Regions from separate parts of the Vibrio casei genome, predicted to be linked through region 1. Evidence: predicted binding sites of a transcription regulator. Region 1 holds the regulator's gene; each other region holds the start of a gene.
What was found. Region 1 encodes PurR, which represses purine synthesis genes. Its sites were predicted from a motif close to TNANGNAAACGTTTNCNTNA; they were not measured.
Positions count from the first base shown of each region.

Region 2: a site for PurR is predicted at 1,153-1,172, ahead of purL (phosphoribosylformylglycinamidine synthase). Genes of this name have one in related genera too.
Region 3: a site for PurR is predicted at 1,279-1,298, ahead of purE (5-(carboxyamino)imidazole ribonucleotide mutase). Genes of this name have one in related genera too.
Region 4: a site for PurR is predicted at 1,215-1,234, ahead of VCASEI_RS16955 (NCS2 family permease). Genes of this name have one in related genera too.

Region 1 covers NZ_AP018680.1:1,235,553-1,237,762, reverse strand. Annotated here, with positions in the region: gene elyC (envelope biogenesis factor ElyC) at 1-153, shown strand, start outside; gene purR (HTH-type transcriptional repressor PurR) at 382-1,386, shown strand; gene VCASEI_RS05960 (ABC transporter substrate-binding protein) at 1,586-2,210, shown strand, end outside.
Region 2 covers NZ_AP018680.1:673,707-675,916, forward strand. Annotated here, with positions in the region: gene mltF (membrane-bound lytic murein transglycosylase MltF) at 1-982, opposite strand, end outside; gene purL (phosphoribosylformylglycinamidine synthase) at 1,326-2,210, shown strand, end outside.
Region 3 covers NZ_AP018680.1:2,711,586-2,713,795, reverse strand. Annotated here, with positions in the region: gene VCASEI_RS12685 (5-(carboxyamino)imidazole ribonucleotide synthase) at 1-714, opposite strand, end outside; gene purE (5-(carboxyamino)imidazole ribonucleotide mutase) at 720-1,205, opposite strand; gene VCASEI_RS12675 (Sua5/YciO/YrdC/YwlC family protein) at 1,442-1,999, shown strand; gene hemF (oxygen-dependent coproporphyrinogen oxidase) at 2,003-2,210, shown strand, end outside.
Region 4 covers NZ_AP018681.1:873,813-876,022, reverse strand. Annotated here, with positions in the region: gene VCASEI_RS16955 (NCS2 family permease) at 1-1,141, opposite strand, end outside; gene uraH (hydroxyisourate hydrolase) at 1,504-1,857, opposite strand.

The sequences.
Region 1 (2,210 bases):
AATGAAGCATGGGATCGTTTCACTCCTCAAGCTAAATATCTAGAACAAAGCGAACGATTCTGGCATGAACAACTTGGTCGCTGGTGGCTTTCTATTCGCAATACTTTAGTGACTGAACCGGTAACCACAGAGCCGACCACTACATTAGAATAATAGTTTCAGTATCTCCTTTCTTAAAACCTAGAAAGCAATCGTTGGCGTCGACGATTGCTTTCATCGATAAAAGTACGCCATTTGATTGTCAGCACTGTCTTTTAAGACTAAAATCAGTGGTTAAATAATATGAAATTATCCTAAGTCGCTCATAAAAGGCGACTTTTATCTTTTTAGTCGCTTGTTCTATTACAAGATTCAGTAACATCCGCACAAGGGAAACTCACTATGGCTACAATTAAAGATGTCGCACGCATTGCTGGAGTCTCAACCACAACCGTGTCTCATGTCATCAATAAGACTCGTTTTGTTGCAGAAACAACGCAAGAAAAAGTCATGGCGGCCGTTAAACAACTTAATTACGCCCCAAGTGCGGTGGCTCGTAGCTTAAAATGTAATACCACCAGCACGATTGGGATGTTAGTTACGCAATCAACCAATCCATTCTTTGCAGAAGTGGTCGATGGCGTAGAAAGCTATTGCTATCGTCAAGGCTATACTCTCATTTTGTGTAATACCGGTGGTTTAGTCGACAAACAACGCGATTATATCCGTATGCTTGCAGGAAAACGTGTCGATGGATTATTGGTAATGTGTTCCGATCTTGATGAAGAACTACGCGAAATGCTAGATGGTCATCCAGACATCCCCAAGGTGGTTATGGATTGGGGGCCTGAGACATCGAAAGCCGATAAAATTGTTGATAACTCCGAAGCCGGTGGTTACCTAGCAACCCGCTATTTGCTCGACCATGGTCATACCGATATTGCGTGCTTAAGTGGTCATTTTGAGAAAATGGCATGTAAAGAACGTATCGCCGGTTGTAAACGTGCTTTAGCTGAAGAAGATTTATCGTTACCTGAAGAATGGTTATTAGAAGGTAATTTTGAATGTGATACAGCGGTCATCGCAGCGGATAAAATTCTGGCTATGGAAAAAAGACCAACGGCAGTTTTCTGTTTCAATGATATTATGGCGCTCGGCCTAATGAGTCGATTACAAGAAAAAGGAATCAATATTCCAGAAGACATTTCCGTCATTGGTTATGACAACATTGATCTATCGGCTTACTTTTCACCACCATTAACCACGATTCACCAACCTAAGCGTCGTTTAGGTAAGAATGCTGTCGAAATTCTTCTAGAACGAATCAAAGATAAAGACCATGCGAAGCAAGTATTTGAAATGTTTCCTGAAATTCTTGAACGTTCAACGGTAAAAACATTAAAATAACAGACAACAATAATAAGCATGACTAAACTATAAAACCAGCGCCTGTCGCTGGTTTTTATTTACTAAAATACCCATTGAGCCGGATAGCTCTTACCCTCATAGATGGCATTTTTAAGGCGCTAATTTATTAGAAATAATGAAATTTTTTTCCTTTTAGTTCTGTCTTCTATTACAACATGTACCATTACATAGGATTTGTATGAAACATTTTTTGCTTAGCTGTGCGTTAACACTCTCCACAACTTTACCTTTTATGTCTCACGCCGACACGTTATCGGATTGGCAATCTATTGAAGTAAAAGCGAAAGGACAAGATGTGTATTTAAATGCCTGGGGAGGAAGCCAAGAAATTAATGATTATCTTCGCTGGGCAAGCTCGCAAGTTAAGCAACGCTATGGGATTACACTTCATCATGTAAAAGTCAGTGACATTGCGGAAACCACAACCCGCCTTTTAGCCGAAAAAGCGGCGAATAAAAATAGTAATGGCAGTGTCGATGTCGTCTGGATCAATGGTGAAAATTTCAAATCCATGAAGCATAACCAATTACTCTTCGGGCCTTTTGTCGACGCTCTTCCGAACTGGGAGAAAGTTGATCAATCACTCCCTGTCACGACAGATTTTGCAGAGCCGACCAACGGCTTAGAAGCGCCTTGGGGTGTGGGCCAATTGGTGTATATCTATGACACAAAAAAGCTGCCATCGCCTCCTATGTCCGCCCTTGCTTTACTTACTTATGCCAAAGCGCATCCTGGACGAATTACCTATCCAAAACCACCTCAATTTCATGGCACCAGTTTTTTAAAAGCATTATTAATCGAGT
Region 2 (2,210 bases), 560 kb from region 1:
CACCGGTTGGTGATTTGGCGCGAGGGTTCCAATGGGACTCTTGGTATGACAAAGCTGCTATTAAACGCCAATCGAATTCTTTTGAATGCTTTTGAAATAGTTTCTTGTATCTCGGCAGTTTACTGTCTAATGAGCGAATAAAAGCTCGCGTATCGACATAATCAAAACTTTGAATATGACCAAAATATTTTTCTTCTAGGCTTGCTAATTGGCCTGATTGATTGAGATTACCAAAAAATTCAAGCATTAAAGCATAAAGCGCATCGTCATCATTTTTACGAATAAACCATGAAATGGGTTGGTCTTCTGTGACTTCAAAAGCCAAAGCAAGGTTAGGGTGCAAGCGTTGGTTGACTGAAAGCGTGACTGAGTCGACCATTGTGAAGTCAATATTTCCTTCTGATACGGCTTTTAATAAATCCGCTGAATCTGAAACCTTCGTGGTTTTCCACGTTAAATTAGGGTGGGTCTTAGCTATTTCTTTCAAGGTATATTCAAATTGAGAATCTTCGACTACGGTTAACTTACCTTGCTTATCGATGAGTTGTTGTAGGTTCCTTGGTCGCCAAGATCCTTTCTTATAAATTACCTGTTGGCTAACATAATAATAAGAAGGACCTGGGCTATATTTATTGAGGCGTTCCGGTGTATGGCTTAGGCCAGCCGCAACCACATCAACTTCATTGTTATCAAGCGCAGGCAGTAACCCTGTTAAATGATAGGCAGGTTTTATTTCTAATTTAACGCCTAATTCATCAGCAAAACGCTTGGCCAACTCATATTCAAGCCCTGTGGGACCATCAGGGCCAATAAAATAAGACAGCTGATTATTTAATGTCCCTACTCGCAATACGCCGCGTTCTTGGATTTTTTCCAAGTCAGTTTTAGACTCATTGTTTGGTTGACATGCTGTAATTCCCATAAGAACAAGTAGCATGAAAAGAATGCGTTTAAAGTAATAATGAGAGGAAAAGTTAATCAAAAGGTAGTCTCATATAGATATCGAAGGCTACTTTATACCAAATGGTGAACATATCAGCAAAGTTAGTGGGGAATAAAATGAAGAATGTAAACGTTTCAAGCAAAGATAGTATAGTCATGTACTTGAATTTAAACCTTGATTGAATGAGAAAAAAGTATTTAAGCAAAAAATTGCGCAAACGGTTGCTTTGGGTGTTACTTCGGTCACGGATTTACTTTATAATGTGCCGCAAAAGGATAAGGTGAAATTGAAATGGTACCCAGAATATTCATTGAATTATCTGAATGTCATTTCAATATCACTTTTCTTTTTTATAAACAAACAGCCAAAGAGACCTAAGTACATGAGAATTTTGCGTGGTTCACCCGCTTTATCCGAATTTCGTGTCAACAAGCTTTTAGAGCTTTGTCGTGAGTTAAACCTACCTGTATCTGGTATTTATGCTGAGTTTGCACATTTTGCAGATCTAACGACTGAGCTTGATGCTCAAGAAGTTGAAAAGTTAGAAAAACTACTTACGTATGGTCCAACCATCGAAGATCATGAACCTAAAGGTCAACTGCTGTTGACGACTCCTCGCCCTGGCACTATCTCTCCATGGGCATCAAAAGCGACTGATATTGCCCATAACTGCGGCTTGACTAAAGTAAAGCGCCTTGAACGTGGTACGGCTTATTATGTGGAATCCTCGGTTGAATTGTCTGAACTGCAATTATTAGAAGTTAAAGCTCTTTTGCATGATCGAATGATGGAAGTGGTTTTTTCTGATTTTGAACAAGCTGTAGCTTTGTTTAAAGTCGCGCAACCTGCACCGGTTTCAGAAGTGGATTTATTAACTGGTGGTCGCGCTGCGCTTGAAGAGGCGAATGTTACGCTTGGACTTGCTTTGGCAGATGATGAAATTGGTTACTTAGTTGAAAGTTTTACCGAAAAATTAGGCCGTAACCCGACTGATATTGAATTGATGATGTTTGCTCAGGCGAACTCAGAGCATTGCCGCCATAAAATCTTTAACGCAGCTTGGACCATTGATGGTGTGGAACAAGAAAAATCTTTATTCAAGATGATCAAAAACACCATGGAAGTCACACCAGATCACGTTTTATCGGCTTATAAAGATAACGCTGCGGTTATGGTTGGCTCTACCGTTGGACGTTTCTTCCCTGATCCCAAAACACGTCAATATGGTTACACGCAAGAATTAGCACATATCTTGATGAAAGTAGAA
Region 3 (2,210 bases), 1.3 Mb from region 1:
GTCTGCAATAGCGATAAACATTTTTTTTGCTTGTTCTTGGAGCTCTGGTTCATTAATAGCGGTGGAAAGGCTTAATACTCCATCGACATGAATGTTTTCAGCTAATGGGTAGACGACGATGTCTCCATTGGCTCTACGGGCTCCAATCAAAGACACTTCTCTTCCGAAAGGAACAAACTCTTCAGCCACGATGGCTTGGTGTGGGGTATTCAATAAGCTTTGTTCCATTTCTTGCCAAATAGACTCGACTTGTTCAAGTTGTTTTAAGCGCCATTGTCCTTTTCCATCATAACCACCTAAAGCGGTTTTTAGCACCATAGGGACACCGACATAGGCAATAGCTGCGTCGAATTCAGATCTATTGGTAATGATGGTGTATTTGGCATTTGCGACGTTCGCATCGTCAAGTAATTGCTTTTCAATGCGACGATCACCACCTGCTTTAATCGCTTGAGTGGAAGGCTGTAATTTCCCGCTTCTTTCACAAACCTCTAAGATAGAATGGGGAATGTGTTCAAACTCGGCAGTGATGACATTGGCTTGAGCGATGGCGTTATTTAATCCATGACCAATAACATGTTGTGTTAATGGGTGAATGATTTTTTCGCTATCGACATCAAAAGCGGCAATATCAATATTTAATGGCGCGCCAGCTAACGACATCATTCGAGCCAATTGACCCGCACCCAAAACAAGAACTTGCTGATTTACCATAAGTCTTAATCCTCAGCCGGGTTTGGATTCGCTAAAACGGTGTCAGTTTGCTCTTTACGAAAAGCTTCAACTGAAGCCATGATCTTTTCATCATGGGTACCTAAAATTTGCGCGGCGAGAATACCCGCGTTTGCTGCTCCGGCTTCACCAATTGCTAAGGTGCCCACTGCAATGCCTTTTGGCATTTGAACAATCGAATAAAGAGAATCAACTCCAGAGAGTGCACGAGATTGAACCGGCACACCCAATACCGGTAAGCTGGTGAAGGCTGCAGCCATGCCTGGAAGGTGAGCGGCACCGCCAGCCCCAGCAATAATGACTTTAAGTCCACGCGCTTTTGCACTTTCTGCGTATTCAGCTAATAAGTGAGGAGTTCGGTGAGCGGAAACCACTTTGGTTTCATAAGGCACATTGAAACGATCTAACATTTCAGCGGCAAGTTTCATGGTTGGCCAATCGGATTTTGAACCCATAATGATTCCAACTTTCATCGAAAACTCCTTAACGTAGGTCTTTTATAAGTGAATTAGGGGAATTGTTCGACATTATACGGTTAAAACTCACCAAGGAAAACGTTTGCGTTAGGTTGTTTGGTTTAAAAGTGAAATCTAATTGTATTGCGGTTAAAGAAATTAAGATTGAAATGAAAAATTTTTAGGCATGAGCACCAAGGTTTTATACACTGGTCAATATAAAGTGAACTGACACACTCTAAGAGGAACAAATGTTGGATAATTTTGATGCTGTTGTACAAGCGCTGCACCAAGGTGACGTGATTGCTTACCCAACTGAAGGAGTATTTGGTGTAGGTTGCGATCCTGATAACTTGTCGGCGATTGAGAAATTACTTCAGCTTAAGCAGCGCCCAATAGAAAAGGGGCTAATTTTGATTGCGGCGAGTTATCAACAATTATTTCCTTACATTGATGACTCTCAATTAACTGATGAGCAACTTCAAACGGTTAAAGCTAGTTGGCCTGGTCCTGTTACCTGGGTTATGCCGGTTAATAAGAATGTTTCCTCTCATCTTACTGGACAGTTTCATTCTATTGCGGTACGAGTGACCGATCATCCATTAGTTCAAAAGCTTTGCTTGTCTTTTGGTAAGCCAATAACCTCAACGAGCGCTAACTTAACCGGTCTTGAACCTTGCCGTACGACTGAAGAGGTTCAATATCAGTTTGGTGATAAACTCATTGCTATTTTGGAAGGTAAGGTGGGCGGCAGAACAGTGCCAACTGAAATTCGAGATGCCAAAACATCCAATGTATTAAGACAAGGATAAATCATGCAAAAGGTCGACAAATCAGCGGTGAAAGCCTTTTTAATGTCGTTGCAAGATTCTATTTGCCTTCAGTTGGAAACGGTGGATGGAGGAGCATTCTTACAGGATGAGTGGGATCGCGAGCAAGGTGGTGGTGGCCGTAGCCGTGTTATTCGAGATGGTGGTGTGTTTGAACAAGGTGGCGTGAATTTTTCCCATGTGTTTGGTAATA
Region 4 (2,210 bases), on a different replicon from region 1:
GTTGCATGCTACTCATCATGACAAAGGCGACATAAATTAGTGCGCCTGCGGTCGCATAACCTGGGATCATTCCAGCCAATGGCGACACAAAAATTGCCGCAATGAAAAGTAACCCAACCACAACAGAAGACAAACCAGTACGGGCACCAGCTTCAACGCCTGCTGCACTTTCAACATAGCTAGTAACGGGTGGGCAGCCGACACAAGCACCCGCAACACTGGCGACACTGTCTGCTTTTAATGCTTTGCGTAAATCTTTAATTTTTCCGGTTTCTGGGTTGATCAAGTTAGCTCTCTGAGCAACGCCCATTAAAGTACCTGCGGTATCAAACATGTTGACGAATAAGAAAGCAAGAATCACGCTAATCATCGAGATTTCAAGTGCGCCACTAATGTCCATTGCCATAAAGGTTGGAGCGATGCTTGGTGGAGCGGCAAAAATGCCATTATATTCAACAATGCCTAAGCTCCATCCAACAATCGTTACGATAAAAATTCCGATTAATACTGCGCCAAAAATTTTACGCTCACTTAAGACACTAATGATTAAAAAGCAGCACGCCGCTAAAACAGCACTTGGCTGAGTGAAATCGCCAAGAGACACTAAAGTGGCTGGATTTTCAACGACGATACCCGCTGTTTTTAAACCGATAAGGCCTAAGAACAAACCAACACCTGCGGTCATGGAATACCGTAAACTGTGTGGAATACTGTCTAGAATCCATTCACGTAAACTGCTGTAACTCATTAAGACAAACAATACGCTAGAAATAAATACCGCGCCCAATGCCACTTGCCATGTATAGCCCATTTCTCCTACTACGGTAAAAGCAAAGAAAGCATTAAGACCCATTCCCGGTGCTAAACCCACAGGCCAATTAGCATAGAATGCCATTAATAAAGTACCAATAGCGGCACCAACACAGGTGGCAACGAACAAGGCTCCGGCATCCATGCCCGATGTTGCCATGATGGAAGGGTTCACAAAAATAATGTAAGCCATGGTGGCAAAAGTGGTTAAGCCGCCGATGATCTCAGACTTTACAGTCGTACCATGTTCTTTCAGTTTAAACCAACGTTCGAGTAGCCCTTTTGGGGTGCTTGAATCGGTGTTTAGTGATTTCGTTTCTGTATTATTCACTGTTCTATTCCTTGTGGTAGTGCATCTACTTGCTGACTAATTAACAGCTGAGATAGAAAGCTTCTTATGTTTTTTAGGCACAAGTAAGCCTTAGAGGACATCTTGCTCTCTATACAAATTAATGGTGTATACCTTTATTTATTTGAAACGGGCAGCCTTTAATTGAATGGATATTCATGCAATTAGTGTTCCAATAATTTTAGGTTTGAATGATTTGAATAAAACCGACAGCTAACGAGTTTTATTCAAAGTCGATAAAGTATTCGTATTGCATTATTTCGCTTTATCGTTGTTCTTATTTAGTGATCCAATCACCATTGAGTCATTCTTTATATTTATGTGGCACGCACCTTGATAACCGGTTAGCTTCCTCGATAAGTTGAGAAGCTATAAGGAGAACAAAGAAGTGGTACATGGTAATGACTATTTTGATCATTAATACCAAAGCGAATTGAAATATCATCTAAGAAAGGAACGTTGCCTAAGTCGACCCCTTTTTGAGTGAAATAACTGGCGGTATAAAAAATTAATTCGTATTTACCGACTTCAAAATCAGCGGTTTCCAGCAACGGCGAATCGGTTCTACCATCAAAGTTTGTCGTCACCGTTTTAATCAGCTGGCTGCCTTGATCTGTGATGCGAAATAGCTCAACTCGAATATCGCAGCCAGGTACACCATTGGCGGTATCTAAAACATGTGTGGTTAATTTTCCCATAATATTCTCTTCTTACTTTGTTAAATAAATGTGATCATCTTGAATTTGATTATGTACACAACATTGTGTTACGTAAAGGTGATAGATGAAAAAATTGGTGATTGATCAGGTAATCCATAATGTGGTTATTTTGAAGGTTGAAACTAACAATCTGATAATATTAATATTTATCGTGACAGCTTCATGTTTATTAATAATGAAAAAAATTAACATTAGTTGACTGGAAAGTCAGGTATTAACGGTGAGGAGTAAGAAAAAGTTGCGCTAGTTAACAAGTTGTGAACAAAATTATTTGCCATGTTCTATATATTGTATACAATAAATAAAACAAAGATACGGAGTTACTGGCTTGT